DNA from 3 places in the Exiguobacterium sp. SH1S21 genome. Region 3 is predicted to be linked to each of the others. Evidence: riboswitches for the same ligand, from Rfam matches in the RefSeq annotation. Region 3 holds a riboswitch; each other region holds the start of a gene.
What was found. A riboswitch is a leader RNA that binds a small molecule or an ion and turns the genes downstream of it on or off. The one in region 3 is predicted to bind S-adenosylmethionine.
Positions count from the first base shown of each region.

Region 1 (7,636 bases), on a different contig from region 3:
GCGCCCGCCTGCAAAGTGGGCAATCCATAAAAAGCCGTCTTCATCCGACGTCATGCCGTCCGGGAACCCTTCCTCATTCTTGAAATCAATGACGACCTCACCTTCCCCGAGCGTGCCCGTTTTCAAATCGAACGGGAACTTGCGAACCGTCTCGGTCGGCGTATCGATATGGTAAAACGACGTATGGTCAGGTGACCACGTCAACCCGTTCGATAACGTCAATCCGCTCAACATGACCTCGGTCGTGCCGTCGCGGTTCAAGCGGAACAACGTCGCCTGCTCAGACTCGTCTTTTAAGTGGAGCGTCCCGGCGAAGACACGACCGTACGGGTCGGCCTTCCCATCGTTGAAGCGAAGGACACCCTCCGGGTCATCAAGTTCGACGAGTTTATCGAGTTGTTTCGACGTTTCATCCCACTCATAGATACCATCCTTCAATCCGACGATCACGCCGTCGGTCACTTTAGGGACGACAAACCCGACCTGCTGTCCCATATCAAACGAAGATAATTCATCTTCTTTCTCATCGTACCACCAGAGCGCGTGCCCTTCGATATCGACCCAGTAGAACCGCTTCAGTTCAGCGTCCCAGCAAGGCCCTTCCCCGAGCGTGTTTCTGACTCGAATCCATAACGTAGCGTTTACTGTCTCCATTGAATTGCCTCCACTCTCTGCTTTGATATCAAAAGACTATTCCCTGAGGGGGTAAGGACTATTCATCATTCACAAAAATGTTTAAAGATATTTCTCGTCTGACGCATTATACGCCCGGGCACGATAAAAACGCTCCGAATCGGTTTCGATTCGGAGCGCTCGTTTATTTGGCGCCTTCGACGTTCATTTGTTTACTACGTAATTGGCCGCACGCCGCATCGATATCGGTACCGTGCTCGAGACGCACGCCCGTATTGATGCCCCGTTTTTTCAAGACGTCGTAAAACGCCATGATGTCCTCGGTCGTACTCCGCTCGTACTGGATGTGCTCGTTGACCGGGTTGTATGGGATCAAGTTGACGTAAGACTTGTCTTTGATGTCATCGATCAACGCCGCGAGTTCTTCGGCATGTTCCGGCAAATCGTTCACTTTCGAGAGCAAGATGTACTCGAACGTGATCCGTTTATTCGTCTTCTCGACGTAGTAGCGGATCGCCGGCATCAGTTTATCGAGCGGGAACGCCCGGTTAATCTTCATGATTCTCGTCCGCAGCGCATCGTTCGGCGCGTGCAGCGAGAGGGCCAAGTTGATGCGCAGGTCAAGGTCGGCGAACTTGTAGATCTTGTCGGCGAGCCCACTCGTCGAGACGTTGATTTTACGAGGAGCGATGGCGAGACCGCGTTCGTCTTTGACGACACGGAGGAAGTCGACCAAGTTATCAAAGTTATCGAACGGCTCCCCGATGCCCATGACGACGATGTGGCTGACGCGGTCATCCTCACCGACCTCGTCTAAATAGTGTTGAACGGTCATGATTTGTTCGACGACTTCGCCAGCCGTCAAGTCGCGTGTTTTTTTCAAGAGACCGCTCGCACAGAAACTACAGCCGATGTTGCAACCGACTTGTGTCGTCACACAGACGGAACGTCCATACTTATGGCGCATGAGCACCGTTTCGATATAATGCCCGTCGTGCAGTTTAAGTAAGAATTTGACCGTGCCGTCACCCGCTTCTTGTTTGACGAACAGTTCTTGTGTCGTCAGCGCATAGTTCGCCTCAAGCTGTTCGCGCACTTCGGGACGAACCGCGATCTCGTCGAGCCGTCTGACACGGTCGATGTAAAGCGAGTCCCATATTTGTCTAGCGTGGTAGGCACTGTATCCCCAAGATACGCAAGCGTCCGACAGCTGATCAAACGTCAGCCCATATATAGATGATTTCATTGTAATCTGTCCTTTCTTCAATCCGCATACGTACCATTGTAGCGGACGTGAGCGACAGGTGCAACGTTCTTACATAGGCGGGATCGGACGCGTCACGTGGCGTTCGAACGCGTAGGCGATACGGATGAGGTCTCGTTCCGCATAGCTCGTACCCGTGAATGACAGCCCGAAAGGTGCCCCGCTCTGTTTGAGCTTGTATGGGATCGTGATCGTCGGATGGCCCGCTTTCGCCGCCATATCGTAATTCAAGTCGTGTGGCAACGCCAGGGCGTGAAGCGTTTGTTCCATCAATATACGGTCGAGACCGTCCGTTTTCGCCTGCCGGACGTCGGCTAAGCGTCGCTCGAGGTAGCTCGACTCGGTCAAGCGACCCGATAACTGATTCGCTTTCTCGAACGTAACTTGTCCGTGCGGGACCGTTTCCGGGTGACGCTTGTTCCAGTCCATCAAATCGTCGAGCGTTTCATACGGGAGCGCTGTCGTCGCCAAATACGCCTCGATCCCGAGCTTAAACTCATGGTAGAGGACGTCGCCTTGGTCAAGTCCGTCGTTTGACGGCAGGTCGACTTCGACGAGCTCGACCCCGCTCGCTTTGAGTAACGCCAGCGCCGCTTGATAGAGCGTCTGTTCTTCATCCGACAGTTCAGCCTTCACGAAACCGACACGCATGCCGACGGCTTGACGTTCGTCGAGACACGTCCGGTACGGTGGACCGGCCGGTAGATGTGTCGTCGCCGGGTCCGAGTCGTCTTCCCCGCACATCGCTTCTAGTGCGAGCACCGCGTCGCGGAGCGTCCGCGCCATCGGACCGGCCGTATCTTGCGACCGTGAGATCGGAATGATCCCGCTCCGGCTGATGAGACCGACCGTCGGCTTGATGCCGACGATGCTGTTATGAACGCTCGGGTGGATGATCGACCCGCTCGTCTCGCTGCCGACGGCGAGCAACGTCAAGTTCGCAGCGACGGCTGACGCCGAACCAGAGCTCGACCCACCGACGTCAAGCTTGTCACCATACGGATTGAGCGTCTGCCCCCCGACGCCGCTCCATCCGTTCGGCATCCCTTCTGTCAAAAAGTTGGCCCATTCCGACAAATTGGCTTTGCCCAGGATGACCGCCCCCTGTTCCCTCAACCGACGGACGAGCTCGGCGTCGCGACCGGCGAAATGGTGCTCGAGCGCGACGGCGCCGGCAGTCGTCTTCATGAGCCCTGCTGTTTCAATGTTGTCTTTAATCAATACGGGAATCCCAAGAAGCGGTAAACGCTCGCCGCGCCCGTAGGCACGTTCGGCCGCCTCGGCCTCGAACAGTGCGTCTGGGTTCACTTGGATGACCGCTTTCAGTTTATCGTTCAAGCTAGCGATCCGTGTCAAATAGTAGGCCGTCACGTCCCGGGCCGTGAACGTCCCTTCTTTATAGCCGCGCTGTGCGGTCTCGATGTCTAGTTCAAATAAGTCTTGCATCTAGTTCCCTCCTTATAGGCAATGTTATTCGGTATTCGCTGAATGCATCGAATCCCCTTCTTTTTATCGCCATTGGATGTGCAACTTGATACACTAGAAGAAACGTTATTGGAGGTAGCCATGTCCCGCTCTTACATCCTTGTTTTACTGTCCGTGTTCGCCCTGTTCTTTCTACAATTGTTCGGGGATGATTTGCCGTGGGCATTCCCTGCGTCCATTGCCCTCATTATCTTGATTGTTGGTGCCACGCTATTTCAACTTCGGCGCACACCAAATCGTTGACGTTTAAACGAGACAGATGATATGATGCTGTCACCAACTACATATCGATATCTTGAGTGAACGAGAGACCTGGCTCTACGACTTCACAGCAACCTGCTTCGGCAAGGTGCTACTTCCAGCAAGGCATCGCCTTGGACGATATGACAAAACGCTCATGTCGATGACATGGGCGTTTTTTTGGAATGAACATGAGGGGGATTTTATTTTGGAAAAAGCTACATTCGCAGGTGGTTGTTTTTGGTGCATGGTGACACCGTTCGAGGAACAGCCAGGCATCGAAGGCATCGTATCCGGTTATACGGGCGGGCACGTCGACAATCCGACGTATAAAGACGTCAAGACAGGCACGAGTGGTCACTACGAGGTCGTCGAGATCACGTTCGATCCTTCTCAATTCTCATATGAGCGCCTGCTCGAATTGTATTGGATTCAGACTGATCCGACCGACGACGGCGGCCAGTTCCAAGACCGCGGGCAACAATATGCGCCCGCCATCTTCTATCATACGGAAGAGCAACGCGTGGCGGCAGAACAGAGTCGCGACGAACTCGCCGCGAGCGGAAAGTTCAAACAACCGATCGTGACGAAAATCTTACCGGCTGACGTCTTTTACCCGGCCGAAGACTATCATCAAGATTATCATAAAAAAAATCCGGCCCACTATAAAGCGGACCGGAAACAATCTGGCCGTGACGAGTTCATCGACCAGACGTGGACAAGCTGACAACGACGGGCCTCATGCCCGTCGTTTTTTTAGCTCTTGGCGAGCCCGAGCATGAATCCAGCGACCACGATCAGACCGATCCCCATAAAGACGAAGACGCGTTCTTTCGACGTCTTTTCTTCTTTTAACAAGTAAATACCACCGAGTGTCGCGACGACGACGTTCAGTTGAGACAGTGCGAAAGACGTCGCGATGCCGACTTCTCCGCTCGAGACGAACAACCCGAAGTTCCCGATCCCCCAGGCAAGCCCGGCGAAAATGTTCTTGAACGTTTTCGGATCAAACTTTTTCACATCTTTTTCACGAAGGCTGAACAAGAGCGCGGCGATGAACATCCCGAGTGACTGCGGTAGGATGGCGGTGATGCCATCCACTTCAAAGTAGTTGGTCAGGACGGCGTACGTCACGTAACCGATGCTCGAAACGAGGAGCACGAGTAGCCCTTTTTTCAAAGCACTACTGCTGTCGGATTCTTTATTTTGTTGATATGACGTCATGACGGCCCCAATGATGATCAAGACGAGGGCCGAGAAGCCGAGCCATAGCTCGGTCGATGTCTTCCAGTCCCCAAGGACGATGACCCCGAACAGTGATGTCCCGACAAGCTGCATCCCTGTACTGATCGGCATCGCTTTCGAGACGCTTAAAATTTGGAACGACTGGAACTGAAGGTATTGTCCAAGCGCCCAGAACACACCTGATATGAAACCAGTCACGATCGCGAGCGTCGTGAACTCTGGCTTGAAGACGAGCGCGATGACAACCGCCATCACCATCGCGCCGATCGTCGTACCGATCAATTGTTGAATCGGCTTGCCGCCGACAATAGATACGATCAGCGGGATACTCCCCCACATGAGTGCGGGCAGTAGCGCTAGCAAAATCATCTCCATACGTTGCACCTGCTTTCTTAATATAACATCCTATCTATTTTTCCCAGCTCTAACGTCCATTAAACTTCAAAAAAATGATTTTCAAAGTTCTTTCGTTTTTCTTATTGCCAAATCATTTATTAGAATGATATAATAATTTCCAACGGGGCATTAGCTCAGCTGGGAGAGCGCCACGCTGGCAGCGTGGAGGTCAGCGGTTCGAGCCCGCTATGCTCCATTCCTTAAGTCGGTCCACTGATGTGGGCCGGCTTTTTTGTGTCCCCGCCTCGGTTTAAGTCGACACGAACCGGGTAATGATTGTAAGACATCATTTATCTTAAGGGGGACTTCCAATGAACCGAGCCTCTGTCGAAGAGACGATTTTGGCCGTGATCGACTGTATACGGGCGAGCAACCATTGCTTCTCGAAATGTTTACAAGAAGAAGACCTGCTGATGGTCTCGGAATGTATCCGGTTGACAAAAGAATGTGCCGAAGTCGCCACACTCACCTTGAACGCGCTCGAAACCGACTCGGCGTTCACAAGACCGATCGGGGCGCTCTGCGCGCAAGTGTGTGATACGTGTGCCGTCGAATGCGGGCGTCACTTGTACGACCATTGCCAACGCTGCTCTGAAGCTTGCTTGCGCTGCGCCGAGGCGTGTCGGCATCTCTCGGCCGCATGATCGCTTTACAGTCTAACCTTGTGTTAGACTTTTTTTGTACAGATTTTTAACGAAGAGAGGAACTTTTATGCCACATTCTATTCTAGCAATCGACGTCGAGACGGCCAATCGCGACAGTCGGAGCATCTGCTCTGTCGGTTGGAGTCTACTGACAGACGGTGAAGTCGTCGAGACGAACCAATTGCTCGTCAATCCTGAGGAAGACTTTGACCAAGGCAATATTCGCGTCCACGGGATTCGCCCGAGCGACGTCTGGGACGCCCCGGCATTGCCCGAAGTGCTCGAACAGCTCTATCCGACACTGAACGCCGTCGACGTCGTCATAGCCCATAACGCCGCGTTTGACATGGGTGCGCTCCGTAAAGCGATCGCCAAGTACGACTTGTTCACTTTCCCAACGATTGAATACGGCTGTACCGTCAAGTTGTCCCGCAAGCTCTACCCGGGGCTACCGAACCATAAGTTGAACACGATGGCCGAGCATTTGAACGTCCCGTTCATCCACCACGATGCCGCCGAGGACGCCCGCGTCTGCGCCCTGCTCATGCGCGACATGATGATCAAGACCGGGATCACCGACGTGCGCGAGTTGCACCGCTACACGTCGATCAAACTTGGAACGCTCGCGTATTGACGAAAGGCCCGACAGCTGTCGGGCCTTTTAGCGTTTGAAGATCCATCTTTTTTGGACGTAGTAACTCAATACGAACAATACACTGTCGACGGCGACCTTGAGGATGACCTCGCCGTCCCGGAACAGCAGGAACAACACGTAGACGAGACTCGCCGACAGCGCCATCTGCACAGCGACCAGCCCAAAGTATTTCAACATCGAGCGCTTCGCTTTCGATTTGAAGACGACTTTCCGATTGACGTAATAGTTGAATAACGAAGACACGATGCGCGCCAAAATCGTCGCCACGATGACATGGACTGATTCGAACCATGGATTCAATAAGAAGATCAACAACGCGTAGACGCCGATGTCCATTAAGAATGAAGCGACTGATGATAAGGAATAGGCCAAAAACATGCGATAAATGAGAATCGAATCGATGACTGGACGAAAATGTGAGGACGCGTTCTCGTCAACGTATACCGTTTCGATCGGTGTTTGATGGATCGGTACTTGCAATCGTTTCGTGAATGTCAACATGTTCATCTCGAACTCATAGCGGTTGCCCGGAATATCGATCAGTTGCTTGGCATAGCGGAGCGGAATCGCCCGCAGTCCGGTCTGTGTGTCGTTCAGACGGAGACCGCTGCCGAGCAACATGACAAATCTCGTCATTTGATTGCCGAACCGGCTCCGGAACGGAATCGCAGGCGACGAGAAATCACGACAGCCCATGATCAGATGATGCGGCCACTTCACCCCTTCATCGTACAGGTTACGGACGTCCGCCGGCAGATGTTGTCCGTCCGCATCGACGGTGATCACGCCGGTCGTCTCCGGGTACGCATCGACGATGTGGCGGAGCCCGGTCTTTAGCGCTGCGCCTTTACCGGCATTTTGTTCATGCTCGAGCAGAGCGGAGACGTCCGCCTTTACGTCATCGAACACGACGCGGCACGTATCGGCACTGCCGTCGTTCACGACGATGACATGGGCGAACCCTTCGTCCTTCAACTCCCGGACCAGCGTGACGAGCGCCTGATCAGGGTTATAGGCCGGTATTAATACGACATAGTCGTCTAAACGTTCCACGGCATGCATTTGCATCGCCAC
Region 1 is NZ_SJUY01000002.1:648-8,283, forward strand. Features, by position in the region: gene EVJ24_RS03450 (SMP-30/gluconolactonase/LRE family protein) at 1-654, opposite strand, end outside; gene rlmN (23S rRNA (adenine(2503)-C(2))-methyltransferase RlmN) at 818-1,879, opposite strand; gene EVJ24_RS03460 (amidase family protein) at 1,949-3,343, opposite strand; gene EVJ24_RS15430 (hypothetical protein) at 3,464-3,625, shown strand; SAM riboswitch class I at 3,670-3,769, shown strand; gene msrA (peptide-methionine (S)-S-oxide reductase MsrA) at 3,831-4,349, shown strand; gene EVJ24_RS03470 (GRP family sugar transporter) at 4,379-5,242, opposite strand; tRNA gene EVJ24_RS03475 (tRNA-Ala) at 5,387-5,459, shown strand; gene EVJ24_RS03480 (four-helix bundle copper-binding protein) at 5,575-5,907, shown strand; gene EVJ24_RS03485 (3'-5' exonuclease) at 5,975-6,541, shown strand; gene EVJ24_RS03490 (bifunctional glycosyltransferase family 2/GtrA family protein) at 6,569-7,630, opposite strand.
Region 1: another riboswitch for S-adenosylmethionine. It lies ahead of msrA (peptide-methionine (S)-S-oxide reductase MsrA); the one in region 3 lies ahead of EVJ24_RS11650 (methionine ABC transporter ATP-binding protein).

Region 2 (7,636 bases), on a different contig from region 3:
GCGTAAACGGAATCACCTTCGACGAACGATGTCTCATTGAAGGCGTATGTTTCAGTATCGGGCTCAGTGAACGGCATTCGGCTTGCAAACGTCACGCCAAGTAAGGATAGATGGTCCTCCTCGATATCGTTGAGTAACTCGCCTTGTTCACAATAGGTCAACATGTCCTTGGCCTTGATTGCCTGCACTTCAAGGTCATGTGTGATGTGCTCTGCCGTCCAATGGGCCTCGACAACATCATATCGGACTACTTCTTGGTCCCGGGCGCATCCTGCAGCCAAAACGAATAGCGATAGACAGATTCCTAATCCGAACTTTTTCATCAGTTCACCTCAATTCTTCGGTTTCTTCTTCAAGTCGGGGAAGTAGGACAAGAACGTCTCGGCCCCTTCGCTCGTCAGTTTATACGTTTCCTCAGTAGATTGGTCCGTCACGTAGATATCCAGTTTCTTCGATCGCTGTTTATAAGTCACCTTGAATCCCTGACCTTTGAGCCCGTCGACGATCGTTAGAAGCGGATAGTCGCCCTGATCGCCTACACGTTTCGTCGGCTCGGCGGAATCGATTGCTTGAATCAGATCATCCATCTCATTGCCGGCCGCACGCAACACAGCGGGATAGGATACTGTCGATTCGTTGTCAAACGGTTCCTGATGGAGATACACGAGCGGCCCGGTCACAATCGGCATATACTCCTCGTCAGGGTGTGTCTCGAGCGTCTTTCGTTCATCAGTGGACAACAGCTTTGCGGCACGATATGTGATGCTTGCTGTCTCGGTCACCCCTTCTCCGTCGCGGGTGTAACTGAACTCATATAACGGATAGGTCTTATTCGGCACGAGTTCCGTGTCAAGCGGGAGTCTCTTGACGACGAGGTCGTCATACGTCGGTTCTTCTTTCGTTGGATCATTGATTGTATGTAACGGACTGACCGAAACGTAAAGGTCAGCAAGTAGTAATAACACGTATGGTTTGGCGTCACGCGAATCATAGCCAATGGCTAATTTGACATCTTCCACATCCGCCATCATCGGTTCGAACGCGAACAAAGGGAATTGGCTCGGCCGATCCCCGACGGTCAATTCGATCTCTCCGTGGATCGCAGGAGAAAACGCCATGACCGTATCGGGAAACGGCTCGATTTCATTCCCGGCCTCTGTCAATTCATCAGCATTTTGCACGGCGAGGCGAGCGGCTTCGTCTGCTGGACGGACAGACGGATAGTGCCGAATCGAATGACCCGCAGTCAAATCGACGAACTCCGGGAATGCATCGACCATTTCCACTGAATAATGTGGTGAGGCCATATCCCGACACATCGCATAATTTTCGTCCCCTTGTATGTATGTCACGGCTTTAAATCCATATTCCCAACCCGTGTCCGTCATCGGATGGCGGCTCGCCACGACCGTATCGAACACAGTCAGGTCGCCCTTCAACTCGGTCGTCAAGTCCCCAGTGCAGGCCGCGAGCGTCTCACCGGCCGATTCGAGCACCACTGGTTGTTCTAGTGAGTATTTGCTGACGGTCCAATGGGCGTCGACATACGACAATTTCACGACGTCTTGTTTCTCTTCACCACACCCGGCCAACAAGCTCGTGGATATTACAAGTAAACCGACTAACTTTTTCAAATTATCCGCCCCTTGAATTTTACTATCTCCAATTTTACCATTATATTACTTTGGAGAGGGTATGAAAAACCCGCCCATGAAATTGGACGGGTGCGATGAATCGATTAGATGCTGTTATCGATGGCGCGTGTCAGTCTCGTCTCGACATCCAGTGCGATGGACTGGAGCGACTCGTCCTCGATCAATTCGATCAGTTTCGTCGGTTTCGGCATGCCGACGTGGGTCGCCCCGTCTTTCGTGAAGACGGCGAGCTTGCACGGCAGGAAGTAGCCGCCCTCACGGTGCGCCGTGATGACTTTCTTGGCCTCTTTCGGGTTGCACACTTCGAGGATACGATAGTCCCCGTCGATGGCTTCACCTTTCTCTTTGAGCGTATCACTCAAGTCGAAATCCCACAGCACGCCGAACGCTTCGTCCTTGAGCGTCGCTTTCAACTTCTCGACCACTGCTTCGACCGACTGATTCGTCTTCACCGTATAATCAAACATGTAAGCCCCTCCTTGTTTGTTGTCTCTCTCGTCATGTACCCGAACTCACTTGAAACGAATCGTTCCGTCGATTTCAAAAAAAGTATATGTGATTTGAAACATATTCTGCGTTCAAAACGTATGGATGAGAGAAAATAAAGAAGTCCATACCTAGGAAAAGGAGAAGTGGTTGTCGTGACGGTCACCGTATTCACGCATACAAGCTGCAGTTCTTCCCGCAAGACGCTCGATTGGTTACGCGAACAGAATATCCCGTTCATCGAGAAGAAATTGACCGACCAAGGAATGTCGTTCACCGAGTTCAAGGAGATGCTCCGGCTCACCGAAAACGGGACGACCGATCTCCTGTCTGTCCAAAAAAGTGTCTACAAACAAGCGGCCGACCAGCTCGACGAGATGTCGCTCCGCGAACTGTACAGTTTTGTCGCGACGCATCCGCAAATCTTGAAGAGTCCGATCGTCGTCGATGACAACCGGATCCAGATCGGGTTCAGCGAGAAAGAGATCCGGACGTTCATCCCCCGGCATAACCGGATCGCCGACTTGAAACGACTATTAGACAAACAGTAAGAGCGCCGCAAATTTTGCGACGCTCTTTTGTCAGGCTTTCTTTAGACGGGCCGCCAAGCGGTTGCCGAATGATTGGATCGACTGCACGAGCAGGATCAAGACGAAAATCGTCACGTACATGACTTCCGGCTCGAACCGGAGATGCCCGTACTGATAGGCGATATCGCCGAGTCCGCCCGCACCGACGAGACCCGCCATCGCCGTCGCACCGATCAGACCGATCGTCGCGATCGTCAGACCGAGCACGATCGACGACCGCGCCTCACGGATCAATACGTACCAGATGATCTTACGCGTCGAGATGCCCATCGCCTCGTACGCCTCGACGACGCCGCGATCGACTTCGAGCAGTGCCGACTCCATCAAACGGGCGATGTATGGCGCCGTGAAGACGATGAGCGGCAACAGCACGCCTTGAACGCCGATCGTCGTCCCCATGATGAAACGGGTGAACGGCAAGATGAAGAATAGCAGAATGATGAACGGGATCGAGCGGACGACGTTGATCACGCTCGACAATGCCCCGTAAAAGTAACGGTTCGCGAGCCGTCCATTCGGCCGCGTCAAGACGAGGAGCGTCCCGAGCGGCAAGCCGATCAGTGTCGAGATGACGAGCGCGATGCCGGTCATCGTCAGCGTCTGGATCGTGCCCGTCCAAATCAAGTCACCCCAATTTTCCCAAAACTGCAGCATGGTTCGTCACCTCCTTCACTTTGACGCCGCTCGCTTCAAGGTAGCGGACGGCTTGGTCGGTCTGTGCCTGGTCCCCGTCGAGATGGACGAGCAAGTTGCCGACGAGACCGCCTTTCAGCTTTTTGATCCCGCCCCCGATGATGTTCGGCAGCAGGCCGAACCGTTTCGTCAACTCGGCGAGGACGGCCTGTTCGGTCTGGTGACCGATGAACGACAAGTTGACGAGCGTCCCGTGCGAGCTCAACACGTCGACGACTTCTTTCGGCACGTCGAGGTTCGCTTTCAAGAAGCGGCGCGTCGTCGGATGTTGCGGGTCCGAGAAGACGTCGAGGACGTCCCCTTCCTCGACGATCTTGCCGGCGTCGATGACGGCGACCCGGTCACAGATGCGCTCGATGACTTCCATCTCATGGGTGATCAAGAAGATCGTCAGCCCGAGCTCGCGGTTGATTTCGAGCAACAGATCGAGGATCGACTCGGTCGTCTCCGGGTCGAGCGCGCTGGTCGCCTCGTCACTGAGCAGGATGTCCGGCTCGTGGGCCAAGGCCCGAGCGATGGCGACGCGCTGTTTCTGGCCGCCGGAGAGTTGCTCCGGGTAATGTTTACGGTGTTCGGTCAGTCCGACGATATCGAGATACTTGTCGACCCGCTCGCTGATCGAGCGTTTATCGAGTCCTTCTAGGCGGAGCGGGATGGCGACGTTGTCTTCGACGGTCGCCGTCTTCAGCAGGTTATAGTGCTGGAAGATCATCCCGATGCGGTGACGGAGCTTTGATAACCCTTTTTTGTCGAGCGTCGTGATGTCTTGTCCCTCGATCTCGACTTGACCTGACGTCGGCCGTTCGAGCAGATTGATCATGCGGATGAGCGTGCTCTTGCCAGCGCCGCTCCGACCGATGATGCCGAAGATTTCGCCCTTTTCAATCGTCAGCGAGACATCGTCGAGTGCCGTGACGGTCCCTTTGTTTACCGTGAACGTTTTTGAGATCTGTTTGAGTGCGATCATAGTGCCTCCTTAAAACGCCGGGACGATCGAGCCGTCGAACGTCTCTTCGATGAACGTCCGGACCTCGTCCGAGTGGTAGTAAGATTTGAGTGTCTCGACGACTTCATCGTCTTTGTTGTCGGTACGGACGACGACGTAGTTCGGGTACGGGTTGTCGACCGTGTCTTCATGGAACAAGGCGTCCTCATTGATCGATAGGCCGGCACCCATCGCGAAGTTCGTGTTGATGGCCGCGAGCGCGACTTCCGGGAGCTGGGTCGGGAGCTGTGACGCCTCGAGCTCGATGAATTCGAGGTTGAGCGGGTTCTCAGCGATGTCACGTTTCGTCGCCTTGTCCGTCAATCCTTCTTTCAAGGTGATGAGTCCGGCCGTCTCATACAGGCGCAGCGCCCGAAGTTCGTTCGCCGGGTCGTTCGGGACGGCGACTTTATCGCCCTCCTTCAACTCCTTGATGTCCGTCAGCTTGTCCGAATAGAGCCCCATCGGGAAAGCGACCGTCTTGAACACGTCGTCGATCTTATAGCCTTTGTCCGCCTTCTGCAGCTCGAGGAACGACAGCGTCTGGTAACTGTTCACGTCGAGACTGCCTTCGTCGAGTGCGGTGTTCGGCGTGTTGTAGTCGTTGAACACCTTGATGTCGAGCTCGAGGCCATCCTCGGCCGCGAGTTCTTTTACTTTCTCGGCGATCTGCTGGTGCGGTCCGCCTGTCACGCCGATCGTGAGGGCTTCTGTGCTGAGCGCTTCGCTCGCGTCCGATTGGCCGCACGCCGACAAGGCGATGGCCGCGAGTAGAGATGTTCCTACGAGTACTGTTTTCTGTTTGATGTTCATGAATGATTCCTCCTCCAAAATAAAAGCCCGCTACTCATAAAGAGTGGCGGGCACGACAAGTCAAAGACAGTCGGACACGCTCATCTCCCAGACGTTTCGTCTGTTGGAATTAGCACCATGATCATTACGATCTGGTTGCCGGGTTTCATAGGGCCAGTCCCTCCACCACTCTTGATAAGCTATCGGTCTTATTTAATTGTTATCATCTTACTTTTAATTCTTTTATTTGTAAACAGAAAATACTAAATTTTCAAAAATTATTTTCAAATAGTCAATATCGAGCGGGACGGGTGAACGTTGCAATTCGGTCTCGACCCGGACCGCCTCGACCAGTTGCGGGATGTCGGCCGGCACGAGTCCGAGCGTCTCAAGTGACGTCGGCGCGCCGATCCTGGCGAGCCACGCCTCTAAATATGGGGCGTCAGACGAGCCACGCAACCGTTCTTGGACAAGGAGGCCGAAGCCGACCTTGTCGCCATGTAAGAACGGATGGGTCGACTCGAAGCGGCTGAGCGCGTTGTGGACAGCGTGGGCGACGGCAACGCGTGTCCCGGCGTCCCCGAAACCACCGACGGCACCGCCGACGGCAAGGATGTGATCGACCGCGAACCGGGTCTCTGGCCCATACGCGGTGAAACTGGACTCACTCAAGTCGAGTTCGACGAGCCGGCCGCATTGCTCGGCCAAGGCGAGACCGGTATTGACGCCGGCATCAGGCGAACTGTCGCCGCTCAAATAGCGGGCCTCGTAAAACTTGGCGACCGTGTCGATGACGCCGGCCCGGAAGTAGTCGTACGGCGAGTCGGTCACGACCCTTGCGTCGACGATGACCCGCTCGATGACGACGCGAAACACGTCGTAGCGGTCATAGGTGCCGTGCTCGTCATAGATGACGCTGAGCGGTGTGAAGGCGGCACAGTTCGAGGCGAGCGTCGGGATGACGATCAGCGGGACACCTTGCCGGTAAGCGACGAGTTTCGCCGTGTCGACGAGCTTGCCCCCACCGACGGCAAGGAGGACGTCCACATTTTTCAAACGGAGCCGTTCGACCTCAGCGTCCGTGCATTCGCCGCCGAACAGCGATGTCGGATAGGCAGTGATCGCTGGCAGGACGCGCTTGACGACGTCAAAACCGTTCTGTCCGCGCAGCACGTGAGCACGACGGCCATCGATCAATTCATCGAGCCGCTCGAGCGCGTCATCCGCATGGTCGTACTCGAGCACGGCTTGGCGGATCATGCCCGGACCTCTTCATACGTCGCAAACAGTTTCTCGATCCGCTCGACGGCCTCGTCGATCTTCGGCTCGGCGGAGACGAGCCCGAACCGGACGTACCGCTCGCCTTCTGAGCCGAAGAAATAGCCCGGCGTCACGGCGACCCCTGCCTCGTGGAGCAGCTTATGGGAGAACGATTTGGCGTCCCCGTCCGGCACTTTCGCCCAGACGAAGAACGAGCCACTCGGGGCCGTGATGTCCCATCCGGCCTGACGTAACCCGTCGACGAGCCGGTCGCGGCGGGCCTCATACAACCGTGACAAGTCGTCCCGGAGCGAACGCGGTGACTCGAGCGCGGCGATGGCCGCCTCTTGGATGGCCGAGAACACGCTCACATGGACGTGGTCCTGGTACGTGTTGATCGCCTCGATGATGTCGCGGTTGCCGACGGCGAAAGCGACCCGCCAGCCGGACATGTTGAACGCCTTCGACATCGTATACACCTCGATGCCGATGTCTTTCGCACCCGGCGCCTGCAGGAAGCTCGGCGGGACGTGACCGTCGAAACCGATGCTGCCGTAGGCGAAGTCGTGGACGACCATGAGGTCATGCTTATTCGCGAACCTTACCGTGTCGTCAAAGAACGCGGGCGACGCGACGGCGCCGGTCGGATTGCCCGGGTAGTTCAAATACATGAGTCGCGCTCCTTGCGGATCGAGCGTCTCGTAATCAGGAAGATAGCCGTTCTCTTCCCGGAGGACGAGGTCGTGGACGACCGCTCCGGCGAGACGTGCCCCCGAGATGTAGTCCGGGTAACCCGGGTTCGGGAGCAACATGCCGTCACCCGGTTCGAGCACACATTGCGGGAGCGTGATGAGTCCCGACTTGCTGCCGATCAAGATGGCCACTTCGGTCTCGGCATCGAGCGCGACGCCGTATTCGGTCTGGTAGAATGTCGCGACCGCTTGCTTCAGGCGCGTCTGTCCCCGGAACGGGCCGTATTGGTGTGTCGCCGGGTCGAGCAGGGCCGTCTGCAGCGCCTCGCAGATCGGGGCCGGTGTCGGCAAGTCGGGCGTCCCTTGGCCGAGCCGGATGACGTCGCGGCCTGAACGCTCGAGTGCGGCGACTTCAGCGGCGAGTCCGACGAAATGCTGGGGTGGTAACGTTTTAAGTAACTTCGAGCGTCTGTCTGTCATGAA
Region 2 is NZ_SJUY01000004.1:184,937-192,572, forward strand. Features, by position in the region: gene EVJ24_RS07775 (hypothetical protein) at 1-323, opposite strand, end outside; gene EVJ24_RS07780 (hypothetical protein) at 333-1,634, opposite strand; gene EVJ24_RS07785 (DUF302 domain-containing protein) at 1,739-2,122, opposite strand; gene EVJ24_RS07790 (Spx/MgsR family RNA polymerase-binding regulatory protein) at 2,297-2,692, shown strand; gene EVJ24_RS07795 (methionine ABC transporter permease) at 2,723-3,385, opposite strand; gene EVJ24_RS07800 (methionine ABC transporter ATP-binding protein) at 3,357-4,391, opposite strand; gene EVJ24_RS07805 (MetQ/NlpA family ABC transporter substrate-binding protein) at 4,401-5,222, opposite strand; SAM riboswitch class I at 5,300-5,403, opposite strand; gene EVJ24_RS07810 (iron-containing alcohol dehydrogenase) at 5,445-6,461, opposite strand; gene EVJ24_RS07815 (aminotransferase class I/II-fold pyridoxal phosphate-dependent enzyme) at 6,458-7,633, opposite strand.
Region 2: another riboswitch for S-adenosylmethionine. It lies ahead of EVJ24_RS07805 (MetQ/NlpA family ABC transporter substrate-binding protein); the one in region 3 lies ahead of EVJ24_RS11650 (methionine ABC transporter ATP-binding protein).

Region 3 (7,636 bases):
CACGAAACTTGCGCTTCATATACTTGTTCTCACGCCCGTTCCCGAAGAACCGCGCCTTGTCACGATCTGTCGATGCGACGGCGGGGACTTTCAGGCCGAGGTCGACCCCGAGCACGTTGGTGCCCCCCTTCTCCGTCGTGGGGATCGTGACGGCGATCTGGGCGATCCACTTGTTCGACTTCTTGATGATGCGGAGCGTCCCGAGCTTGTTGGCGAGGAGCGTGGCGTTCCGGTTGTCCGGGTCGACCATCTCGGCGCGGATCGCCGTCTTCTTGACGTTGCCGTCGATCATGATTGGAAGAGAGATCGACTCGAAGTCGAACGAGTAGTTTTGGTTGTTCCAGGTGCAGTACGGCTTCTTGAGGACAGGGACGACATGGAAGCCCTTCTTCTTCGCCTTTTTGAACATGCTCTTCGCATCCTGGATGGCCTGATTCTTGACGGCGCTCGGCAGATCGGAACTCACGTTTTTGCTCGTCAGCTTTAAGTTTTCTCGAGCCTGCACCATGTCCGAGACGAGCTGGTTCGTCGTGCCGATGTAGGTGCGCATCATCCGCTCTAAGATCGATTGTTGCTCTTTTGTCGGATGAAGTTTGATGTTCACCGTCAATGTCTGCGACACGGTGTCACCTCCTTGTCTTTTGTTCCTCGACATAACGCTTGATGGTCTCGCTGGAAACATTTCCGGCCGTCGAGACGAAGAAGGATCTCGTCCAAAGGCTTGTGAGATGTGTGAGATGGGGAAATTCCTCTCGTAGTCGCTTCGACGAGACGCCTTTGATGCGCGCCATGATGTCAGACGGGCTGAGGGATGGCAACGCCGACAAGAATAGATGTGTGTGGTCCCGATCACACGCGATGGAGATGAGTCGAATGTCGAGCTCTTCGCAGACATCACGGACGATCTCTTTGAATCGTTGCTCGAACGTATCGTCATCAAATAGTTTTCGGCGATACCTCGGGCAGAACACGAAATGATAATGGATCATCGATACGGTGGTTTTGGTTCTTCTGTAGTTGTTCATACGTCCATTGTATCATTAGATTTATTAGAGTGATACATTTTATCGGGATAAGATTCTGCTTGTTGATTTCTGAAGTTCCGACTAACGGGACTCCGAAATCAAGCTCACGTTCATCCCACCACTAAAGGAGTGGGCTTTCTCGTTCGCAAATTCTGTAATAAAAATTTCTCGAACAGGGAGGGGTGGCCGGACGCGGTCAGCCCTTTCTTTTTCGTTTGATCAGAACGTACAATGAGGAAAAGGAGGAATGTTTATGAGACGAGATCAACTGTTGGAACGAATGGAACGAATCGGGCGTTTGGTCGCGAAACAAGAAGGGGCGCTGATGCTGCTCGCCCTCGGTTCGATTGGCCTCGAGACCGAGCGGCTCGACGACTACTCCGACCTCGATTTCTTTTTGATCGTCGAGGACGGACGAAAAACCCGCTTCATCGACAACTTGGACTGGCTCGAGGTTGAACCGATCGCTTACCAATTCCAAAACACGAAAGACGGCCACAAGATCATGTACGCGGACGGTATTTACGGGGAGTTCGCCGTGTTCGAACTGTTCGAGATGCCACACATCGCCTATACCCCGGGACGGATCGTCTGGAAACGGGATGAAGCGCTCGAATCGTTTGCGACGCCTAAGCTCGTCACGGACGTCCGAGACGCAGCGTATTGCTACGAAGAGGCGCTGACGAACCTGTACGTCGGTCTGCTCCGTGAACGACGCGGAGAGAAGCTCGCCGGCTTCGAACTCATCCAAGTCGCGGCCGTCAACAACGTGTTGAAAGCACATGGAGAGACGGGCGACCCGTTCAATCCGACGCGCCGGGTCGAGATACGGCACCCGGAGCTCGTCGCCGGGCTCAGCGAATGGCTTCCAGGTTACGGCAAGTCGGTCGAAGCGGCCGCGGCGATGCTGAGCTATATCGAAGCGCGTCACCCGTTCAACGCGACGCTGAAGCGAGAAATCGCACGCTTGCTCGAAGCGTGATTTGCGGGAATGGAGTATGCTACAGTAAAACAAGAGGTGATAAATATGGTGACACTATATGGCTATCCGCCATGCAGTACGTGTAAGAAGGCAGAGAAATGGTTGAAGGAGAACGACGTCGCGTATACATACGTTCATATCGTCGAGGCGACACCGTCAAAAGATGAACTCGCGTCGATCTGGCAACAGTCAGGGCTGCCGCTCAAAAAGTTTTTCAATACGAGCGGGCAAGTGTACCGCAACGAAGGCATTAAAGATAAGCTCCCGAATTTGTCAGAAGACGAACAAATCGAGCTTTTAGTCAGCAATGGTATGCTTTTAAAGCGTCCAATCGTCACGGACGGTCAAAAATCGACGGTCGGTTTTTCAGAAAAGTCATTTACAGACGTTTGGGGCTAAGTGCTATAATACACATGTGAGTCTAATTTATTTGAGGGGGAAGTCATGATGAGCAAAGTACCTGCAAATCTACGTTATTCAAAAGAACACGAATGGGTTGAAGTGAACGGAAGCGTTGCCCGCATCGGGATCACGGATTTCGCACAAAGCGAACTAGGGGACATCGTGTTTGTGGAACTTCCTGAAGTCGGCGGCACGATTTTGCTCGACGAGCCGTTCGGTTCGGTCGAATCGGTCAAGACGGTGTCTGAACTGTACGCACCGATTTCTGGCAAAATCACGGCGGTAAACGAATCACTCGCGGATTCGCCGGAACTCGTCAACGAAGCACCGTTCGAAGGCGCATGGATGATCGAAGTCGAGTTAAACGATTCAACGGACGTCGACAAACTCATGTCGGCAGAAGAATATGAAACGATGATTCAAGGCTAACAAAAATCCCGGTTTCTCTTTATGAGAACCCGGGATTTTTGATTTAGTCGAAGTCGAGGCGGTAATGTTCAGGCTGGATGAGTGATGTCCGGTTGAACAGGCGATAGAAGACAATCCCGAGCGTCACCGGAATGAGGCCGAACAAGACGATGACGAGCATGACGTTCCAGAGCGCGAATCCGCCTGGCATCAAGTGCAGGGCGTTGACAGGTCCAATCAGTCCAGAGACACCGAATCCGGCACTGATCGGTGTTCCTTCGATACGAAGGATACCGGCGAGCGCCCCGAGAATGGCCGCGTTCGCGAGCACAGGGAGCATCATGATCGGACGACGGACGAAGTTCGCCATTTGAATTTTCGGTGAGCCGAGGAAGTGAGCGAGCGACGTCCCGGTCGCGTTCATCTGCCACCCGGCGATAGCGAGACCAAAACCGGCTGCGACGACGCCGAGGTTAGCGGCCCCGGCGGCAACACCGGACAGACTGATCGCCGTCGCGATCCCGACCGTCGAGATCGGGGAGACGATGATGAGCGAGAACGCCATCGCGATCAACATGCCCATCACGATCGGTTGGAGTTCAGTCATCGTCATGATGACTGTGCCGATGTACGTCGTGATCTGTGAGATGTACGTGAGTAAGAACATGCCGATTCCGCCGGCGATGACGATGACCGTCATTGGTAAGACCAGGACGGTGTACGTCTTTAAGCGTGGCGACAGCTGCATGACCATATATGTCGCGAGGGCGGCGGTCACACCGGCCGTGATGACGTCGCCGATTCCCGCCATGAGGAACGCGCCTTCCTCGATACGGATAGCGCCGCTCCCGACCTGGGTCGCGATACCGATCGTCCCGGCCTCGAGCGCCGAGCGTCCGAATTGCATCGCGACGGTGACACCGATGATGACCGGGAGTAGGCGCATCGCGATCGTCGTCGCGTCTAAGATGAACTGCAAAGACGGAAAATACGGTAAGATGGCTTTCGTTAATTCACCGAGCAACGCGCTCGGGATGAGGGCGATTAAAATAGCGAGACTGAGTCCGTTCAATACGTTCATCAAAAATTGTTTGCCTGTCAGTTTCGTTTGTTCCGTCATAAGTCGATTCACCTGTCCTTTTCTACGTATACGCTGTTATGTACGAAAGCGTTAAAGTTAATGACCATACTATGCCTCTTTTCGTGAAGCGTCAACAGGAAATGTTGAACGATTCAGAAAATTCGTGGGGTGAGCACAACTTTTGAACAGATCGGCTCACATTCATATACTTATAAAAGAGGTGAGAACAATGATTACAGACGGATTGTTATATATATACGCCCCGATGTGTGGAACATGCGCTGTGGCCGAGCGGATGCTCGCCGTCGTCGAAGCGGTCGACCCGACACTCGCGATTGACAAGCAGGACGCCAACTTTATCCCGCAAGAGTTAGAAGCGTATCAAGTCATGAGCGTCCCGGCGCTGTTAAAGCTTAAAGACGGCCAAGTCGAAGACCGATTATATGCGTTCCAAAACGTGCAGCACGTCCTATCTTTCGTTAAATGAGATAGGATGATTAGAATAATCAGAAAATTTTAAATAATCAGTTGACACAGAAAGTTCACGAATGGTATATTCATTACAACATCTTACTTGAACACAATATAGGACGAGATTCTCCAGCCATCAAGACGTTTTAGAACAGCCGGTGCATCACTTTACGCGACTTTTAGGTGGACCTTCCCTTCGATTGTCCCCCAAAAAAATCAAGCGCAGGGACACCTACCGCGTAACCGCATGGTACGTTCTAAGGCCGAGTGATGGATGGCTTGAATCCCCCATATAAGGATGAACACTCTGATCGGGCAAAAGAGTTTCATCTATGGGTTGTCCTTCCGTGACTCAAGGTGCTACGTTCTGTGTCATCCTCGGATGGCACCTTTTTTTGATTTTTCGCACAAAATAGTTTGACATGAAAATAATGTGTCGCTATTATAAAGCTAATCGAATAAACAACACTCTTATCAAGAGAGGCTGAGGGACTGGCCCTATGACGCCCAGCAACCGCGGAGCAATCCGAAATGGTGCTAATTCCAGCAAGGTGAGAACCTTGGAAGATGAGAGCAATCGTTGTCCGTACCGATAAAGTACGCACGTTTGCTCAAACGTGTGTACTTTTTTTGTTGTCAGGAGGGAAAGGTATTGATTCAATTACGTAATGTGGCCAAATGGTTCGACACGAAGAACGGTCGAGTCCAGGCGGTCGATGATGTGTCGCTCACAATCGAGAGCGGCGAAATTTTTGGAATAATCGGATATTCAGGGGCGGGGAAGTCGACGCTCATCCGTCTGCTCAACCGACTCGAGTCACCGTCAAGCGGTGAGATCGTCGTCGCAGGGAGCGAGCTGACGAAGCTCACTCCGAAAGAACTGCGCGGGGTGCGCAAAAACGTCTCGATGGTATTCCAACACTTCAACTTATTATGGTCGCGCACGGTCGCTGAGAACATCAGCTTCCCGCTCGAACTGATCGGGGTACCGGCCAGTGAACGTAAACGCCGCGTCCAAGAGCTCGTCGATCTCGTCGGTCTCGCCGGACGTGAAGACAGCTATCCGTCGCAACTATCGGGCGGTCAAAAGCAGCGAGTCGGGATTGCCCGCGCGCTCGCTACAAATCCAGACGTGCTCCTCTGCGATGAAGCGACGAGCGCACTCGACCCGAAGACGACCGATTCGATTCTCGAGCTGCTCGTCAGCATCAATAAGAAGCTCGGACTGACGATCGTCCTCATCACCCATGAGATGCACGTCATCCAAAAAATCTGTCATCGCGTCGCCGTCATGGAGGCAGGGAAAGTCGTCGAGACCGGCCAAGTCGCGGACGTGTTCCAACATCCGGAACAGCCGATCACGAAAGAGTTCGTCAAACAGATCGGTGCCGTCGACGACATGTCGCTCACGTTCGAGCATTTGAAAGCACGTTATCCGAGTGGCCAAATCGTCAAACTTAAGTTCTTGAACGAGACGGCCGAACAGCCGATTTTATCGGAAGTGTTGAAACAGCACGACATCGGCTTCAACATCATCGGCGGTAACGTGACGCAGTCCCAAGTCGGCGCGCTCGGAACGCTATTCATCCAATTGATCGGAGAGCCGGCTGAAGTCGAGCGGGCCATCGCCTCAATCCGATCGCAGGCAGTGGAAGTGGAGGTAGAAAGCGATGTTTCCTAATGTAGATTGGCAAGTCATGCTCGAACAGACGTGGGAGACGCTCTATATGACGCTCGTCGCAGGAGCCGCGACATTCGTCATCGGTCTCGCCCTCGGCATGCTCTTATATGTCACGAACGAACCGCTCATGATGAAGAATCGTCCGATTTACACGATCATCAGCGCGGTCGTCAACGTGTTCCGCTCGATCCCGTTCATTATTTTAATTATCTTGCTCATTCCGTTCACGCTCCTTCTTGTTGGAACGATGCTCGGCTCGACGGCGGCGCTCCCGGCGCTCATCATCGGTGCGGCCCCGTTTTATGCACGTATGGTCGAGCTCGCACTCCGCGAAGTCGATCGCGGTGTCATCGAGGCGGCCGAGTCGATGGGCGCGACGAAATGGCAGATCGTCTATAAAGTGTTGTTCCCGGAAGCACTCCCGGCCATCGTGTCAGGCATCACGGTGACGATCGTCGCCATCGTCGGTTACACGGCCATGGCCGGTGTCGTCGGTGGTGGTGGCCTTGGGAACTTGGCGTTCCTTGAAGGGTTCCAGCGTTCACAAAGCGACGTCACGTTCGTCGCGACCGTATTGATCTTAGTCATCGTCTTCGTCGTTCAGTTCATCGGCGATCGACTCGTCTCAAAAATCGATAAGCGATCAGCTTAATCAAATACAATCATATGGAGGGTTTTATAATGAAATCATGGAAAACAGTACTCGGATTGACAGCAGCATCAGCACTCACAATTCTCGCGGCATGTGGCGGCGGGGACTCAGAATCAGGCTCGGGCGACGACAAGACGCTCATCATCGGCGCGTCGAACGTACCACACGCCGAGATTTTAGAGCACGTCCAAGACGAATATGAAGAAAAAGGCTACACGCTTGAAATCAAGAAGTTCCAAGACTACGTGCTCCCGAACAAGACGCTCGCAGCTGGTGAGCTCGACGCTAACTACTTCCAACACGAGCCGTACCTCGAGTCACAAATGGCTGAGAACAAAGACTATAAATTCGCTTCAGCCGGCGGCGTCCACATCGAGCCGATCGGTGTCTACTCACAAGACTACAAATCACTCGATGAGCTTCCAGACGGCGCTGAAATCATCATGAGCTCGTCGGTCGCTGACCACGGACGAATCTTGACGATGCTTCAAACAGAAGGCTTGCTCACGCTCGCTGACGGCAAGACGACAGACGCGACAGTCGCTGACATCGTCGACAACCCGAAAAACTTGGAGTTCAAGACGGACGTCGAAGCGGCACTTCTCCCACAAGCGTTCAACAACGGTGAAGGCGATGCCGTCCTCATCAACACGAACTACGCGATCGATGCCGGACTCAACCCGCTCGAAGACGCAATCGCTCTTGAAGGCGAAGATTCACCGTACGTCAACTTGATCGTCACGCGTGAAGGCGACGAAGACGATGAGCGCGTCAAGGCACTCCTTGAAGTATTGACATCAGAAGAGACACAACAGTGGATCTTGGATGAGTACAAAGGTGCGGTCGTACCGGTTAAATAATGATTGATTTTAGGCTCGGGACATCCCGGGCCTTTTTTGTTTGCAGTGGTTTTGCTTCAATAATAGAAGTAAAC
Region 3 is NZ_SJUY01000008.1:96,155-103,790, forward strand. Features, by position in the region: gene EVJ24_RS11615 (RNA-guided endonuclease InsQ/TnpB family protein) at 1-622, opposite strand, end outside; gene tnpA (IS200/IS605 family transposase) at 627-1,025, opposite strand; gene EVJ24_RS11625 (hypothetical protein) at 1,279-2,007, shown strand; gene EVJ24_RS11630 (arsenate reductase family protein) at 2,053-2,406, shown strand; gene gcvH (glycine cleavage system protein GcvH) at 2,455-2,838, shown strand; gene EVJ24_RS11640 (PTS transporter subunit IIC) at 2,882-3,937, opposite strand; gene EVJ24_RS11645 (thioredoxin family protein) at 4,128-4,385, shown strand; SAM riboswitch class I at 4,838-4,943, shown strand; gene EVJ24_RS11650 (methionine ABC transporter ATP-binding protein) at 5,022-6,050, shown strand; gene EVJ24_RS11655 (methionine ABC transporter permease) at 6,040-6,702, shown strand; gene EVJ24_RS11660 (MetQ/NlpA family ABC transporter substrate-binding protein) at 6,732-7,562, shown strand.